Regions from separate parts of the Leclercia adecarboxylata genome, predicted to be linked through region 2. Evidence: predicted binding sites of a transcription regulator. Region 2 holds the regulator's gene; each other region holds the start of a gene.
The links. The regulator Fur, encoded in region 2, represses iron uptake genes when iron is present. The targets are predictions, from matches to a motif close to ATAATAATGAGAACNACTATCAA.
Positions count from the first base shown of each region.

Region 1: the regulator Fur is predicted to act here: its motif matches at 1,877-1,899, upstream of exbB (tol-pal system-associated acyl-CoA thioesterase).
Region 3: the regulator Fur is predicted to act here: its motif matches at 2,550-2,572, upstream of sufA (Fe-S cluster assembly scaffold SufA).

Region 1 covers NZ_CP040889.1:1,260,432-1,265,714, reverse strand. Annotated here, with positions in the region: gene yghB (DedA family general envelope maintenance protein YghB) at 1-380, opposite strand, end outside; gene metC (cystathionine beta-lyase) at 522-1,709, opposite strand; gene exbB (tol-pal system-associated acyl-CoA thioesterase) at 1,961-2,692, shown strand; gene exbD (TonB system transport protein ExbD) at 2,699-3,124, shown strand; gene FHN83_RS07755 (SDR family oxidoreductase) at 3,243-4,139, opposite strand; gene FHN83_RS07750 (cytoplasmic protein) at 4,271-4,723, opposite strand; gene FHN83_RS07745 (hypothetical protein) at 4,716-5,120, opposite strand; gene FHN83_RS07740 (ESA_00282 family adhesion-associated protein) at 5,226-5,283, shown strand, end outside.
Region 2 covers NZ_CP040889.1:3,435,154-3,440,436, reverse strand. Annotated here, with positions in the region: gene ybfF (esterase) at 1-88, shown strand, start outside; gene ybfE (LexA regulated protein) at 217-504, shown strand; gene fldA (flavodoxin FldA) at 660-1,190, shown strand; gene fur (ferric iron uptake transcriptional regulator) at 1,482-1,928, shown strand; gene chiQ (ChiQ/YbfN family lipoprotein) at 2,073-2,402, opposite strand; gene chiP (chitoporin ChiP) at 2,449-3,855, opposite strand; gene glnS (glutamine--tRNA ligase) at 4,289-5,283, opposite strand, start outside.
Region 3 covers NZ_CP040889.1:4,107,240-4,112,522, forward strand. Annotated here, with positions in the region: gene FHN83_RS21320 (LuxR C-terminal-related transcriptional regulator) at 1-510, shown strand, start outside; gene FHN83_RS21325 (methyl-accepting chemotaxis protein) at 565-2,136, opposite strand; gene sufA (Fe-S cluster assembly scaffold SufA) at 2,612-2,980, shown strand; gene sufB (Fe-S cluster assembly protein SufB) at 2,989-4,476, shown strand; gene sufC (Fe-S cluster assembly ATPase SufC) at 4,493-5,239, shown strand; gene sufD (Fe-S cluster assembly protein SufD) at 5,214-5,283, shown strand, end outside.

The DNA.
Region 1 (5,283 bases), 2.2 Mb from region 2:
AGCAGCGCCAGCAGGCCGTGGCGATCGAACATGCAGGTCGCCCGCTGGTGGTATTTATGCGGCAGCTGCGCCAGCCAGCTTTTCACCACCCGCGTATTGCCGAGCCAGCGGCCCTGCAGATAGCTGAGCCAGCAGCCCAGGCTGGCGGCCGAGGTGAGGATCACCATGGTGGGAGTGAAGTCCATGACCCCTTTACCGATTAACGCGCCTGCCAGCAGCAGCAGGCTGTCGCCCGGTAAAAAGGAGGCGGGCAGTAACCCATTTTCCAGAAACAGCGTGGCGAACATGACGAAATAGACAATCCCAACCACGTGCGGGTCCGCCAGTGCTGCAAAATCGTGTTGCCAGAGTGCAGCGATAATATCTTGAATAACAGCCATGGGCTTTCCTGTGGAACAGCATTTATAAGGCTATTGTACTCCCTATTTCGCCTGCGGGCTTTGATCGCAGGCGCAACAAATCAGACTTTTCTGCAGGGATTGTGGAGAAAAGTGTCCGCGGAGTGTTTTTATCGCCCTGCGCTATTCGATTCGCGCAAACCCGGCTTCCAGATCGGCGATTAAATCGTCGACGTTTTCCAGGCCGATATGCAGGCGGATCAGGGTGCCGGTAAAGTCCACTTCACCGCCCGGACGCAGGGCCGCAATCTGCTCTGGCTGGTTGGGTAAAATCAGCGATTCAAAGCCGCCCCACGAATAGGCCATGCTGAACAGCGAGAAGTTGTCCAGATACGCGGAGAGTTCGTCGTTGCTCAGGCGCTTATTGAGCACAAACGAGAACAGACCGCTGCTGCCCGTAAAGTCACGTTGCCAGAACTCATGCCCGATGCTGCCCGGCAGCGCCGGATGATTAACGCGCGCCACCTGCGGATGCTGCGCCAGCCAGCGGGCAACCTGCAGGCTGCTTTCATGATGCTGACGCAGGCGCACGCTCAGGGTGCGCAGGCCGCGGCTGGTCATGTAGGCGGTATCGGCATCCACCATCTGGCCCATCAGATAGGCATTCTCACGCAATTGCTCCCAGCAGCGGGCGTTAGAGACCGCAGTGCCGATCATGCCGTCAGAGTGGCCAATCAGGTATTTGGTCGCCGCCTGGATAGAAATATCGATACCAAAATCGAGCGCCTTAAACAGCACGCCCGCCGCCCAGGTGTTATCGATCATGATGATGGCGTCCGGCGCTTTGCTGCGCACCGCCTCTACGATGGCAGGCACGTCATGCACTTCCATAGTGATGGAGCCCGGCGATTCCAGGAATACAATTCGGGTATTAGGCTGGATCAGTTCGGCGATCCCGGCGCCAATCTGCGGGTCGAACCAGCCGGTGGTGACGCCCAGCTTGCTGAGGATTTTGGTGCAGAAGTCCTGGCTTGGCTCATAGGCGGTGTTGGTCATCAGGATATGGTCGCCCTGCTCGACGAACGCCAGAATGGTATTCGCTACCGCCGCCGCGCCGCAGGGGAACAGCGCGCAGCCCGCGCCGCCTTCCAGCTCGCACATCGCTTCCTGTAACGAGAAATGGGTTAGCGTCCCGCGACGTCCGTAAAACAGCTCGCCGTTGGCCCGGTTGCGGGTGGCGTGCTTTTTCGCTTCGACGGTATCAAACACCAGCGACGAGGCGCGCTGGATGACGCTGTTCACCGAGCCAAGGGTATATTTCTTACTGCGTCCCGCCTGGACGAGGGTAGTATCAAGATGCTTCTCTTTCATATCTGCGCAACCTGTTTTTATACGTCTGGACGTCCACACTATCACGAAAGTAAAAATGGTCACGTCAACGCTCACTGGTTCAGCGGAAAATTTTTTAAAATTTGTTTCCGGGAAATTTTTCCTGCGTAAGCGCAAGGAAAATGAAACGAATTTACGGCACTATGTAAATACTAATGAGAACTACTATCAATTCGACGCTGTTTTGATATTATTATGCTCAGATTTTGTGATTTGTGTCCTGGAGATACCGAGTGGGTAATAATTTGATGCAGACGGATCTCTCCGTCTTGGGCATGTATCATCATGCCGACATCGTGGTGAAGATTGTCATGATCGGCCTGATTCTGGCGTCTGTCGTCACCTGGGCTATTTTCTTTAGTAAGAGCGCTGAGCTTATTTCGCATAAGCGTCGTCTTAAGCGCGAGCAGCAGCAGCTGGCCGAAGCCCGCACCCTGAATCAGGCGAGCGACATGGCTTCTTCCTTCCAGGCGAAGAGCCTGACCACCCAGTTAATCAACGAAGCACAGAACGAGCTGGAACTTTCCGCAGGCAGTGAAGACAACGAAGGTATTAAAGAGCGTACCGGCTTCCGCCTGGAGCGTCGCGTTGCGGCTATTGGCCGTCATATGGGACGCGGCAACGGCTACCTGGCGACCATCGGTGCTATTTCACCGTTCGTCGGTCTGTTCGGTACCGTCTGGGGCATCATGAACAGCTTCATCGGCATTGCCCAGACGCAAACCACCAACCTCGCGGTTGTGGCACCCGGCATCGCCGAAGCGCTGCTGGCGACGGCCATTGGTCTGGTCGCGGCCATCCCGGCGGTGGTTATCTATAACATCTTCGCCCGTATGATCGGCAGCTACAAAGCGACCCTCGGCGACGTTGCCGCTCAGGTTCTGCTGCTGCAAAGCCGCGATCTGGATCTCAGCGCCAGCGCTGCGAAGCCGGTCCGTTCTGCTCAGAAATTTCACGTAGGTTGATTCGCCATGGCAATGCGTCTTAATGAAAATCTGGACGATAACGGCGAAATGCACGAAATCAACGTGACGCCGTTTATCGACGTCATGCTGGTTCTGCTGATTATCTTCATGGTTGCGGCGCCGCTGGCGACCGTGGACGTGAAGGTGAATCTGCCTGCGTCATCCAGTCAGCCGCAGCCGCGCCCGGAAAAACCGATTTATCTGTCCGTTAAAGCCGATAAATCCATGTTCCTGGGTAACGATCCGGTGACTGATGAGTCGGTGATCCCGGCGCTGAACGCCCTGACCGAAGGCAAGAAAGACACGACGGTCTTCTTCCGTGCCGATAAAACGGTCGACTACGAAACCATGATGAAGGTAATGGACACGCTGCATCAGGCGGGTTACCTGAAGATAGGTTTAGTCGGCGAAGAGAAGACAGTGGCTAAATAAACAATTACGGCAACCCTTGGGTTGCCGTAATTGTTTTTGCCGGGTGGCGCTACGCTTACCCGGCCTACATGCGAAACGTAGGCCGGGTAAGGCGAAGCCGCCACCCGGCAACGAACAACTATCCCAGATGTTCCCCACCGCACACGCCGTGCACTTCTGCCGTCACGTAGCTTGATTCCTGACTCGCCAGATAGACGTACACCGGCGCCAGCTCCGCAGGCTGCCCTGCGCGCTTCATCGGGGTCTGCTGACCAAACTGCGGGATCTTCTCCTGGGTCTGGCCGCCGGAGATTTGCAGCGCCTTCCAGATGGGCCCCGGGGCCACCACGTTGACGCGCACGCCGGTCTCCGCTACCTGTTTTGCCAGCCCGCGGCTGAAGTTGAGGATCGCCGCTTTGGTTGAGGCGTAGTCCAGCAGGTGCGGGCTCGGCTGATAGGCCTGAATCGACGAGGTGGTGATGATGCTCGACCCGGCAGGCAGCAGCGGCAGCGCCTCCTGGGTTATCCAGAACAATGCCAGCACGTTTACGGCATAGGTCTGCTTAAACTGCTCGGTGGTCAGATCGGCAATCTTCTCCACCGCCACCTGCTTACCGGCCACCAGCGCCAGCACGTCCAGTCCGCCTAGTTCCTGATGGGCTTTATGCACCAGCGAGCGGGCAAATTTTTCATCACTCAGATCGCCGGGAATAAGCACCGCCTTGCGTCCGGCCTCTTCAATAAGCTGCTTAACCTGTTGAGCGTCCTCTTCCTCGGCGGGCAGGTAGTTGATGGCAACGTCTGCGCCTTCACGCGCGTAAGCGATGGCGGCAGCGCGCCCAATCCCGGAGTCGCCCCCTGTCACCAGTGCCTTACGATCCTGTAGTCTGCCGCTGCCTTTATAGGTTTTTTCGCCGCAATCCGGCACCGGGTCCATTTTGCTCTGTACGCCGGGCGCAGGCTGTTTCTGCTGCGGATACTCACCGGTGTAGTACTGGGTGGTCGGATCCTGAATTTTGCTCTGAGAATTTGCCATTGAGGTTCTCCTTGAGGGGTTAATCAGACCTTAAGTTTAGGAGAATCAACTGGGCTGTGAGGATCATTCAGGATAATCCTTAAATGAATCGGGCGGAGCGGAAACAGGCGGTGCGGCAGGTTTGTCGAGGATTACGGCTTTTGCGGGGGAACGTCAGCTTTGGCGGCCAGCATGTCTTCATTCAACGCCACGGTCGTCACGCTGGAGGTGCGATAGCCTTCATCGGCCAGCTTGCGTGTGACGCGCAGGGTCGCGGTTTCGCGTGCCAGCAAATATTGATAATTGGTTTCCAGCCGCGCCAGTATTTTCTCTTTTAAGTCGGGACGTTGTTCCATGATGACGTTTATTGCCGCGCCGTAGATCTCTTCTTTTACCTGCAACGGATAAATTTCCCGGCGATTCTGCCATTTCAGGCGTACCAGACCGGCCGGAATGGAGAGCAAATCTTTTGCAATGCGTTGTATTTCCGCGTTTTTAATCTCTTTTAGCGCGGTAAGGTTTTGCTCTAAGATAAATTCATCGCTTTTTTTGTCATCTAAAGCTAAATAAACGTTGTTGTTATCAACATCCTTCACGTTATTCATCCTCTAGCTTATAAAATACGGGCGTATTTTTCTCGCAGGTAATTAGGTTCAACCAGATTTCATTACCGGCCTCGTTAATCTCATCGGTTTTTTCCGCCAATATTTGACTTAGTGCCTGCGCGTCTATTTCCCCCTCCGCCTGCAAATCATTCAACAGGCGGGCAAACACCTCGATTTTAATGACGCGAAATAACCGGTCTTTAATATGCCGATCGTGCTCTTCGAGCAACATATTGCGGGAGTTACCGGTACGGGTAACACCAATTAATATATCCGGCGCGTAATCAGCGAGTGTTCTTTTCCCCTTAGTGAAATTGGCATTGCTTTCTGCTTCTGGCGGTTTCGGTTCCACGGAAGAAATGTGAAACTTGGCCGGGACCAGATTGTCGGGCAACATTTTATATTTCCTTTAATTTCAACGGGGTAGGGTTGTCTGGAGTGTGAGATTCGTTGACAATAACATGAGGCAAATTTAAAATCAAAAAAAATGGAGCCTGCCTATATGAACAGCATTTTTTATACTGTCATTACTTTGTTATTGCTTACTGCCGTGGTTCTTT
Region 2 (5,283 bases):
TGCCGGGGCCGGGCACTGGGTTCATGCCGAAAAACCGGACGCGGTGCTGCGCGCCATCCGTCGGTACCTCGCTGACATCAATAATTGATTAAAAAGAGAGCGACTGGTCGCCCGTGGGCCTCCAGTCGTTGGCGTGCCGTTTTCGGTGATGTATGATGGCGCGCTTATCGCCCGGGCATTAGCAGGGTGTCTTGTTTCCCCCGAAGTCTCAAAATCATGGCCAAAGAACACACGGACCGCACGACAATAGATCTGTTCGCGAATGAGCGTCGCCCGGGACGACCGAAAACCAATCCGCTTTCGCGTGATGAACAGCTGCGCATCAACAAGCGCAATCAGCTTAAACGCGATAAAAGCCGCGGGCTTAAACGCGTCGAGCTGAAACTGAATGCTGACGCCGTCGATGCGCTGAACGAGCTGGCGAATGCCCGTGAGATCAGCCGCAGTGAGCTTATTGAAGAGATGCTGATTTCACAGCTTGAGAAATGGCACGGTAAAGCTTAAGTCAGAAAACTCCCCTTCTTGTTGCTTTCATGTAGCACAGAGTGCAGTCCTGGGTGATAGCAGTTTCCGCAGGCTTCTCTGTTCTGCTATGATTGCCCTTATCCGTGGCTAAATTGCGCCACCATACCATTAAGTTTCAAGAGGTTATTTTACTCATGGCAATCATCGGCATTTTTTTCGGCAGCGACACGGGTAACACCGAAAATATCGCAAAAAACATTCAAAAACAGCTAGGTAAAGACGTTGCCGATGTGCATGACATTGCGAAAAGCAGCAAAGAAGATATCGAAGGTTACGATATCCTGCTGCTGGGCATCCCGACCTGGTACTACGGCGAAGCGCAGTGCGACTGGGACGACTTCTTCCCGTCTCTGGAAGAGATCGATTTCAACGGCAAACTGGTTGCCCTGTTCGGCTGTGGCGATCAGGAAGACTACGCGGAGTACTTCTGCGATGCGCTGGGCACTATTCGCGACATCATTGAACCGCGCGGCGCCGTCATCGTCGGCCACTGGCCAACGGCCGGTTACCACTTCGAAGCGTCCAAAGGTCTGGCCGATGATAACAACTTCGTCGGTCTCGCCATTGATGAAGACCGCCAGCCGGAACTGACCGCTGAGCGTGTAGATAAATGGGTTAAGCAGGTCCGCGAAGAGTTGCACCTCGACGATATTCTTAATGCCTGATGAAGCTGCGGCGCAATGATTAAGTTGCGCCGCATTGATAGGTATAAGCAATCAAAATAATTGCTACAAATTTTTAACTTTTGCTGTCATACCTGTACAATGATCCAGGTTCAAACGGGTCACCCTGTAACAAGTTTGTTGGCGGTACCACGTTTTTATAAGCATACTTTACTTGAGACTTGCAGTTTTCATTACGTCATGGCAGTTCTATAATGAGACGCATTATCCCAGGTGCATTTTCTGTCACTTCTTCTTTAGAAGTGAATCGTTTAGCAACAGGACAGATTCCGCATGACTGACAACAACACCGCATTAAAGAAGGCCGGACTGAAAGTCACGCTTCCACGGTTAAAAATCCTGGAAGTGCTTCAGGGTCCGGATAACCATCATGTCAGTGCGGAAGACTTATACAAACGTCTGATCGACATGGGCGAAGAGATTGGTCTGGCTACCGTTTACCGTGTACTGAACCAGTTCGACGATGCAGGCATCGTTACGCGTCATAATTTCGAAGGCGGTAAATCCGTATTCGAACTGACGCAGCAGCATCACCACGATCACCTGATTTGCCTTGACTGCGGCAAAGTGATCGAATTCAGCGACGACTCTATCGAATCCCGTCAGCGTGAAATTGCCGCACGTCATGGCATTCGTCTGACCAACCACAGTCTGTACCTGTATGGCCACTGCGCCGAAGGTGACTGCCGCGAAGATGACCACGCGCACGACGCGAAATAATTCATCCGCACACGCTGAGCCAACCTGAAGGTTGGCTTTTTTTTGCCTGTAATAACGTAAAAAAGCCCGGCGGCGCTACGCTTACCGGGCCTGTGAATGTGCAGGCTCAGGTAAACGCAGCGCCACCGGGCGTGGCAAACAGCTTTACTTACCGTTGTTGCTACGGATCTCCTGCCAGATCTTATCGCAGTTTTTGGTGACGTCCTGATTGTTACCCGTTTTACGCGCCATGATACAGGCCTGGTAATCGGCCACTCTCACGGTCTCCTGGGTCGCAAACTGTTCGTGCGCCTTATCCTCGCGCAGCACGTTCAGCACGCTCTGGCAGGCTTCAATTTTTTCTGGCGAGCCTTCAGCAGTATTGATACAGGCACTGTAGGCCTCTTTAAGACGGGTGTCTTCTTTCTGGGTCTGCGGTTGTGCGCAGGCGGTCAGTCCTGATGCCAGCAGCGCGACCAGTACGATTTTTTTCAGCATAGCGGTCTCCGGTCGGCGGGGTTATCCCCCGCCGGGTTAGTCATCAGAAGATGGTGAACGGTGCGATAACCATAAACTTCACGTCACGCTCGTCCTGGAAGATGTTGCCGTAACCGCCGCCGTAGCTTGGGATGTCGGAGTGGTTGTCATACTGCGTGAAGTGCAGTTTGAACATGGTCCCTTTCGCGCGACCGTCCTGCAGGGTGTAAATCGCATCCAGGCTGTAGGCAGACTCTTTGATCTTGTTAGAGGCAATATCTTCACGCTGGCCCGCGCTGTTGATCAGCCAGTCGGCTGGTTTTGCATCCCATGCGTAGACATAAGAGGCACCGACGCTCCAGCCTGCCAGGTTCCAGTTGCTCAGGTCGTACATCGCGCCAAAGAAGACCGCTTTTTCGTCGTTGGCGTTGAAGTCGGAGCGGTTATCCCACCACACGTCCAGACGACCGTTGGAGGATGCATAGGTTGGGGTCATACGCTGCAGGAAGTAGCCCTGCTGGCCTTCCGCTTTCACATAAGTCCCTTCCAGGCGTAAATCGACCTGACCGACTTTGTAACCCAGGGTCAGCGCCTGCAGCCATGCCGTGCCGTCGTAAATATCATTTACGGTGCCGCTGTCGGCTTTATCACGCGTGCCGTAGAACTGATAGCTGGTAGAGAGCGGGCCGCCCACGATATCGAATTTGTAGCTGGCTTTGGCAAAGTACTGATCGATGAAGCCTTCAGCCTGACCAAAAGCGGCTTCCAGAATCAGGTTATTTTTGAAGTCGTACTTCGCGCCAAAGGAGTGGAGATAATCGACGCGGGTCTTTCTGTCATTCTGATAGAACTTGTCCATCTCGAGGTGCCATGGGGCTTTATACTCGTTGGTCCACATGTACGAGAAGCTCAGCGCCCCGCTGTCACCGTAGTCAAAGTTCGCCCCGGCTTCCGCGCCCTGGTAAGTACCCGGCATAAAGCTCCAGTGCGGTGCTAACAGGGTCTGGCCGGTTGGCTGCAGCCAGCCGCCGCGCGCCCACACCGGACCATATTTGAATTTTGCAGCCGCTTTGTACAGGCTGATCCCGCTCTTATCGCCGGACCAGTCTTCTTTGTAAGCTTTGTTGCTGGAGGAGAATGCAATTTCGTTCGGGTGGCCGCTGTCACCATTTTCTGCCATTTCGATGGCGGTGAAGGCCGCTAAATCAAGACCGAACATGTCGGCAGCATAGCCGGACTGGAAATCAAGGTTGGCGTTCCAGGTGGAGTGAGCCAGGTTAGTTTTGTATTTATCTGCCTCGACATCTTTACGGTCACGTTCACGCTGCCAGTAATAGACACCGCCCGTGAGGGTTGAATCATCAATAAAACCTTCGGCCTGGGCTTTCGGAGAAACCATCCAGCCTGACATTGCTGTAACACCGGCAATAGCCAGCGCAAGCGCACTACGTTTGCCACTAAACGTACGCATAATTAATCCTCTTTGACGTATTTAAAGCGCCTTAAACGGCGAAAAACAAAAAGTTAAAAGTGGAGGCAACCGGAAATACCCGCTTACATCTCCTGCCTTTAGACTATTTTTCGCGACGCGAATTATCAATGCTTTTCCGCGATCAAAAGTCAGGATTATGACAAAGCGCACATATTTGATTGCCATTTGTAACAAAGCGAATGGAGGAGAATTTTTAATTAAAATAATGTTCGGAATGAGCGATTTATTTTTAACATGCAGGATTTAAGCAGCTTATCCGGAAGCTATTACGTGGAATTTGCGCAAAGGAAGAGAAAGAGAATAGTTTTAATAAATGGAATTAATTCGCATCGCGAACATTTATATGATTAAGAGCTTGATCGTGATGCAAAAAAAACGCCGCGGTGCGCGGCGTTTTTCAAACAATAATCAGTTATTCACCGACTTTCGCCCAGGTATCACGCAAACCGACGGTACGGTTAAATACCAGTTTGTCCGCGGTGGCGTAGCGGCTGTCGAGGCAGAAGTAACCTTCACGCTCAAACTGGTACGCATTACCGGCAACGGCCTCTTTCAGGGATGGCTCAGCAAAGCCCTGTTTGATCACAAGCGAATCCTGGTTAATCACTTCCAGGAAGTCTTCTGCCGCACCCGGGTTTGGCACGCTGAACAGACGATCGTACAGACGGATTTCAACCGGCAGCGCATGTGCTGCGCTCACCCAGTGGATCACGCCCTTCACCTTGCGACCATCAGCCGGATCCTTGCTCAGGGTCTCGGCATCGTAGGTGCAGAAGATAGTAGTGATATTGCCTTCTGCGTCTTTCTCAACACGCTCGGCTTTAATCACGTAGGCATTACGCAGGCGCACTTCTTTGCCCATCACCAGACGCTTGTACTGCTTGTTCGCTTCTTCGCGGAAGTCGGCGCGATCGATCCAGATCTCAGCGCTGAACGGCACGTCACGGCTGCCCATCTCCGGCTTGCTCGGATGGTTAGGCATAGTCACCAGCTCGCTTTCGCCCTGCGGGTAGTTTTCGATAACCAGTTTCACCGGATCGATAACGGCCATTGCGCGCGGCGCGTTTTCATTCAGATCTTCGCGGATACAGGACTCCAGCGACGCCATCTCGATGGTGTTGTCCTGCTTGGTCACGCCGATGCGTTTGCAGAACTCACGGATTGAGGCAGCGGTATAGCCACGACGACGCAGACCGGAGATGGTCGGCATACGCGGGTCATCCCAGCCTTCAACGTGCTTGTCGGTGACCAGCAGGTTCAGCTTACGCTTGGACATCACGGTGTATTCCAGATTCAGACGAGAGAACTCGTACTGACGTGGATGTACCGGAATGGAGATGTTATCCAGCACCCAGTCGTAGAGACGACGGTTGTCCTGGAACTCCAGCGTACATAAGGAGTGAGTAA
Region 3 (5,283 bases), 670 kb from region 2:
AGCATCAGCGAAGCCGATATTATTGTGCTCTCTCTTTGCCGTGGCGAGCCTTTTATCTGCACGCCCGAATTACTGGCCCGCAATAAAGGGGTGATGATTGGTCTGGTCAGTGGTGAACAGTACGAAAAAGAGACGTTACCGGGCTGTTTTAAAGAGATGGTTTTCATCTCGCGGGATGCCCCGTTAAACGACTTTCATCAGGTTTTTCGGGCGGCATGGCAAACCCTGCAGAGCGACGAGCAAAAGAGCGACACCCCCTCATGCGCCGATTGCCATCACCGGACGTTATCGCCCCGGCAAACCGTGATCATGGCGAGCCTGTATCAGGGGCTGTCGACGCCTGAAATCGCCAAAAAGCTGCATATTGATTACAAAACGGTGTATGCGCATAAGTATGACGTTATGCAGAAATTCCAGTTGGGCAGCGACCACGACCTGCAGGTGCTGCTGTCCAGAATGCGGGAAAAAAATACCCAGATAAACTTGCTGCGCGAATGCCTGAGAACGTAACGGGGTGCTGGCATGCAACAACCAGCCCACAGGGGCTGGTTGTCTGGCAAAGCGTCAGACGCTTTGCGGCTTCACTCTGAATACCGCCACGCTTTGTGCCAGCAGATCCGCCTGATCGTTAACCCCTGCGGCGGTGGTCGCGACCTCTTCTACCAGCGCGGCGTTTTGCTGCGTGACGTGATCCATCTGAGTGATTGCCACCCGGATCTGCTCCACGCCCCGGCGCTGCTCCTCGGAGGCGAGGGCAATACTCTCCATCACCTGGTTCACCTTGCCAACGGAATTGCTGATTTCAAGCATCGTCTGGCTGGTTTTACCGGCAAGCGCAGCACCTTCCTGGATATAGAGGGTCGATTCGTTAATCAGGGTGGTGATCTCTTTGGCCGATTCGGCACAGCGACGGGCGAGATTGCGAACTTCCCCTGCCACCACCGCAAAGCCGCGGCCCGTCTGCCCGGCGCGCGCCGCTTCAACGGCGGCATTCAGCGCCAGGATATTGGTCTGGAAGGCGATGCCGTCGATCACGCTGATAATGTCGACCATCTTCTGCGCGCTCTGGCTGATGGCGTCCATTTTTTGCGTGACATCCTGCATCTGCTTTTCGCCCGCGCTGGCGATTTTCGCCGTATTCTGCGCCATCTGTGAGGCATTAAGCGCGTTATCGGTATTCATTTTCACCGTAGAGGTGATCTGCTCCATGCTGGCCGCCGTCTCGACAACGGCTGCGGCCTGCTCTTCCGTGCGCCGGGACAGATCGTTATTCCCGGAGGCAATCTCCTGCGTACCGATATTGATCGTCTCCACGCCGTTTCTAATCGACCTGACGGTGTCGTTCAGTCCGGCCTGCATAGCCTGCAGCGAGGCGCACAGTTGCCCGATTTCATTGGTGCTGGTGACGCGGATCTCCCCGGTCAGGTTTCCGTTGCCAATATTGTCAAAGTGGTGCGCGACCTCCTGTAATGGGCGTATTAGCATTTTCCGCATCCAGATATTGATCATAAAGAACATAATAATCGCGACGACGATCATGCCCGACATCAGAATTAACGAAAATGAATAAGAGTGATTGCTGAACTGAATCACCTTATCTAATGCTGACTGAGTTTTGGCAATATAGGCGGTATAATCGCTGTCCCACTGCTGACGCGCATTTTTAATCTGCTCGCGGTGACTGTCCAGAAACGTTTTTATTTCCTGAGGGGATGCACCTGAATTGAGTGCTCCCTGATTTAATTTAACCGTATCAACCATTTGATTGTAGCTGCGGTTCATCTGCTGGCCTAGCTCTGGCAACGTGGTAGTCAGGCCTGGGATCTCAACAAACAGGTGATATTGCCGATCGGCTTCTTTAAGCAGGGTGTTGATTTTATTCATTGTTTCCGGCGTATCAACCGGCTCGTTATGGAGCCTGGCCTGAAACGTTGAGTCAATCAATATACGCACGCTTAACAGATTATCGCGGGTGGCATTCAACGCTTTTTGTTCGCTGGAGTTATAACTCATCTTTGTCACATAGCTGTTGCTGAGCTTGAGGAAATAAAGCCCCAGCCCGCTGGAGAGCACAAGCATAAGGGTAAATAATCCCAGCACGATCATTAACCCTGAGCTAATTTTTAAATTTTTCAAGTCGACTCCTTTAATATGGACTGAAGCAATTACATTTCTCAGGGTGTTTATCGGCAAGGGTGAGAGCGGATTGAGGTGATAAAGCGGATATTCAGGCAAAACGCGAAATACGCATTAAATAGCCAGAATGACATCGTTGCGCAGAAGAGAAAGTTGATGATCCGTATGCCTATAAAACCGATGTTCACGGGGCAATCCGGTGAGCGTAAAAAGAGCTATCCCAAAAATAGGCATTTTCTATACATATTTTCGCTTTTGACCATTTCTGCCGATTTCCTTCCGTAATCCTCAGCATTATCAACAGATTAAACATTCACCTTCAGGCCTGATAAGCCCGTCAGCAGGGTCTATGCTTAATGAAAGTAAGCAAAAAGGGCGATTAAGCCGAATGACCCTGCAACTGAGGGGTTGAAGTGATAATCATTATCACTAACATGGTGTTATGCCCTGGGGGCGCAATACATGAGGTGGACTTATGGAACAGCATTCAGAAACGTTTGATCCGACAGATTTCGCGTGGCGTGGATTATCGCTTACGCCTGCCGCTGCGGCGCACATTCGCGACCTGGTCAGCAAACAGGCAGGCATGCTTGGCGTGCGGTTAGGGGTGAAGCAGACCGGGTGCGCCGGTTTCGGCTACGTCCTGACGACCGTCAGCCAGCCGGAGAAAGACGATCTGGTCTTTGAACATGACGGCGCCCGACTCTATGTGCCGCTACAGGCGATGCCGTTTATTGACGGTACGGAAGTGGATTACGTGCGCGAAGGCTTGAACCAGTTATTCAAATTCAATAACCCGAAAGCCCAGAACGAATGCGGCTGCGGCGAAAGTTTTGGGGTATAGGCGGTATTATGTCTCGACATACTGAAGCAACTGACGATGTCAACACCTGGTCCGGTGGCCATATTAATTATAAAGAGGGCTTCTTCACCCAATTGCAGACCGACGAGCTGGCAAAAGGGATTAATGAAGAGGTCATTCGCGCCATTTCGGCCAAACGTAATGAACCCGACTGGATGCTGGAGTTCCGCCTGAATGCGTTCAGGGCCTGGCTGGAGATGGAAGAGCCGCACTGGCTGAAGGCGCACTACGACAAGCTGAACTATCAGGATTACAGCTACTACTCTGCGCCGTCCTGCGGCAACTGCGACGACACCTGCGCCTCCGAGCCCGGTGCGGTGCAGCAGACCGGGGCCAACGCCTTTTTAAGCAAAGAGGTGGAAGAGGCCTTTGAACAGCTCGGCGTGCCGGTGCGTGAAGGGCGCGAAGTGGCGGTCGACGCCATCTTCGACTCCGTGTCGGTGGCCACCACCTACCGGGAAAAGCTCGGCGAGCAGGGAATTATTTTCTGCTCCTTCGGGGAAGCCATCCACGATCACCCCGAGCTGGTGAAGAAGTACCTCGGTACCGTGGTGCCGGGCAACGATAACTTCTTTGCGGCCCTCAACGCGGCGGTCGCCTCCGACGGCACCTTTATCTACGTGCCGAAGGGCGTGCGCTGCCCGATGGAGCTCTCCACCTATTTCCGCATCAACGCCGAGAAAACCGGCCAGTTTGAACGCACCATCCTCGTCGCCGACGAGGGCAGCTACGTCAGCTATATCGAGGGCTGTTCCGCCCCGGTGCGCGACAGCTACCAGCTGCACGCTGCGGTAGTGGAAGTGATCATCCATAAAGACGCGGAAGTGAAATACTCCACGGTGCAGAACTGGTTCCCGGGGGATAACAACACCGGCGGCATCCTGAACTTCGTCACCAAACGCGCCCTCTGCGAAGGTGAAAACAGCAAGATGTCCTGGACCCAGTCGGAAACCGGCTCCGCCATCACCTGGAAATACCCGAGCTGCATTCTGCGCGGGGATAACTCCATCGGCGAGTTCTACTCCGTGGCGCTGACCAGCGGACATCAGCAGGCCGACACCGGCACCAAGATGATCCACATCGGCAAGAACACTAAATCGACCATCATCTCGAAAGGGATCTCGGCGGGTAAAAGCCAGAACAGCTATCGGGGCTTAGTCAAAATCATGCCGACGGCGACCAACGCCCGTAACTTTACCCAGTGCGACTCAATGCTGATTGGCCCGGACTGCGGGGCGCACACCTTCCCGTACGTCGAGTGCCGCAACAACAGCGCCCAACTGGAGCACGAGGCGACGACCTCGCGGATTGGCGAAGATCAGCTCTTCTACTGCCTGCAGCGCGGCATCAGCGAAGAAGACGCCATCTCGATGATTGTCAACGGCTTCTGTAAGGATGTGTTCTCTGAACTGCCGCTGGAGTTTGCCGTGGAAGCACAGAAATTACTGGCGATTAGCCTTGAACACAGCGTCGGTTAAGGATTAAGGAAAGCACATGTTAAGCATTAAAGATTTACAGGTCAGTGTGGAAGATAAAGCGATCCTGCGCGGCCTGAGCCTTGAGGTTCGCCCGGGCGAAGTGCATGCCATTATGGGCCCTAACGGCTCCGGGAAAAGTACGCTGTCGGCCACCCTGGCCGGGCGCGAAGATTACGAAGTGGTTGGCGGATCGGTGGACTTTAAGGGCAAAGATTTGCTGGAGCTGTCGCCGGAAGAGAGAGCCGGGGAGGGCATCTTTATGGCCTTCCAGTATCCGGTGGAGATCCCGGGGGTCAGCAACCAGTTCTTCCTGCAGACCGCGCTGAACGCGGTGCGCAAATACCGCAGCGAAGAGGAGCTGGATCGCTTCGACTTCCAGGACCTGATGGAAGAGAAAATTCAGCTGCTGAAGATGCCGGAAGATCTGCTTACCCGTTCGGTCAACGTCGGTTTTTCCGGCGGGGAGAAGAAGCGTAACGACATCCTGCAGATGGCGGTGCTCGAGCCTGAGCTGTGCATCCTCGATGAAACCGACTCCGGGCTGGACATCGACGCCCTGAAGATCGTCGCCGACGGCGTTAACGCCCTGCGCGACGGCAAGCGGTCGTTCATCATCGTCACCCACTATCAGCGCATCCTTGACTACATCAAGCCTGACTACGTTCATGTGCTCTATCAGGGGCGAATTGTGAAATCCGGTGATTTCACGCTGGTCAAACAGCTGGAGGAGCAGGGCTATGGCTGGCTTAGCGAACAGCAGTAACGCGCTGCAGCAGTGGCATCGTCTGTTTGAAGCGCAGGGCCAGA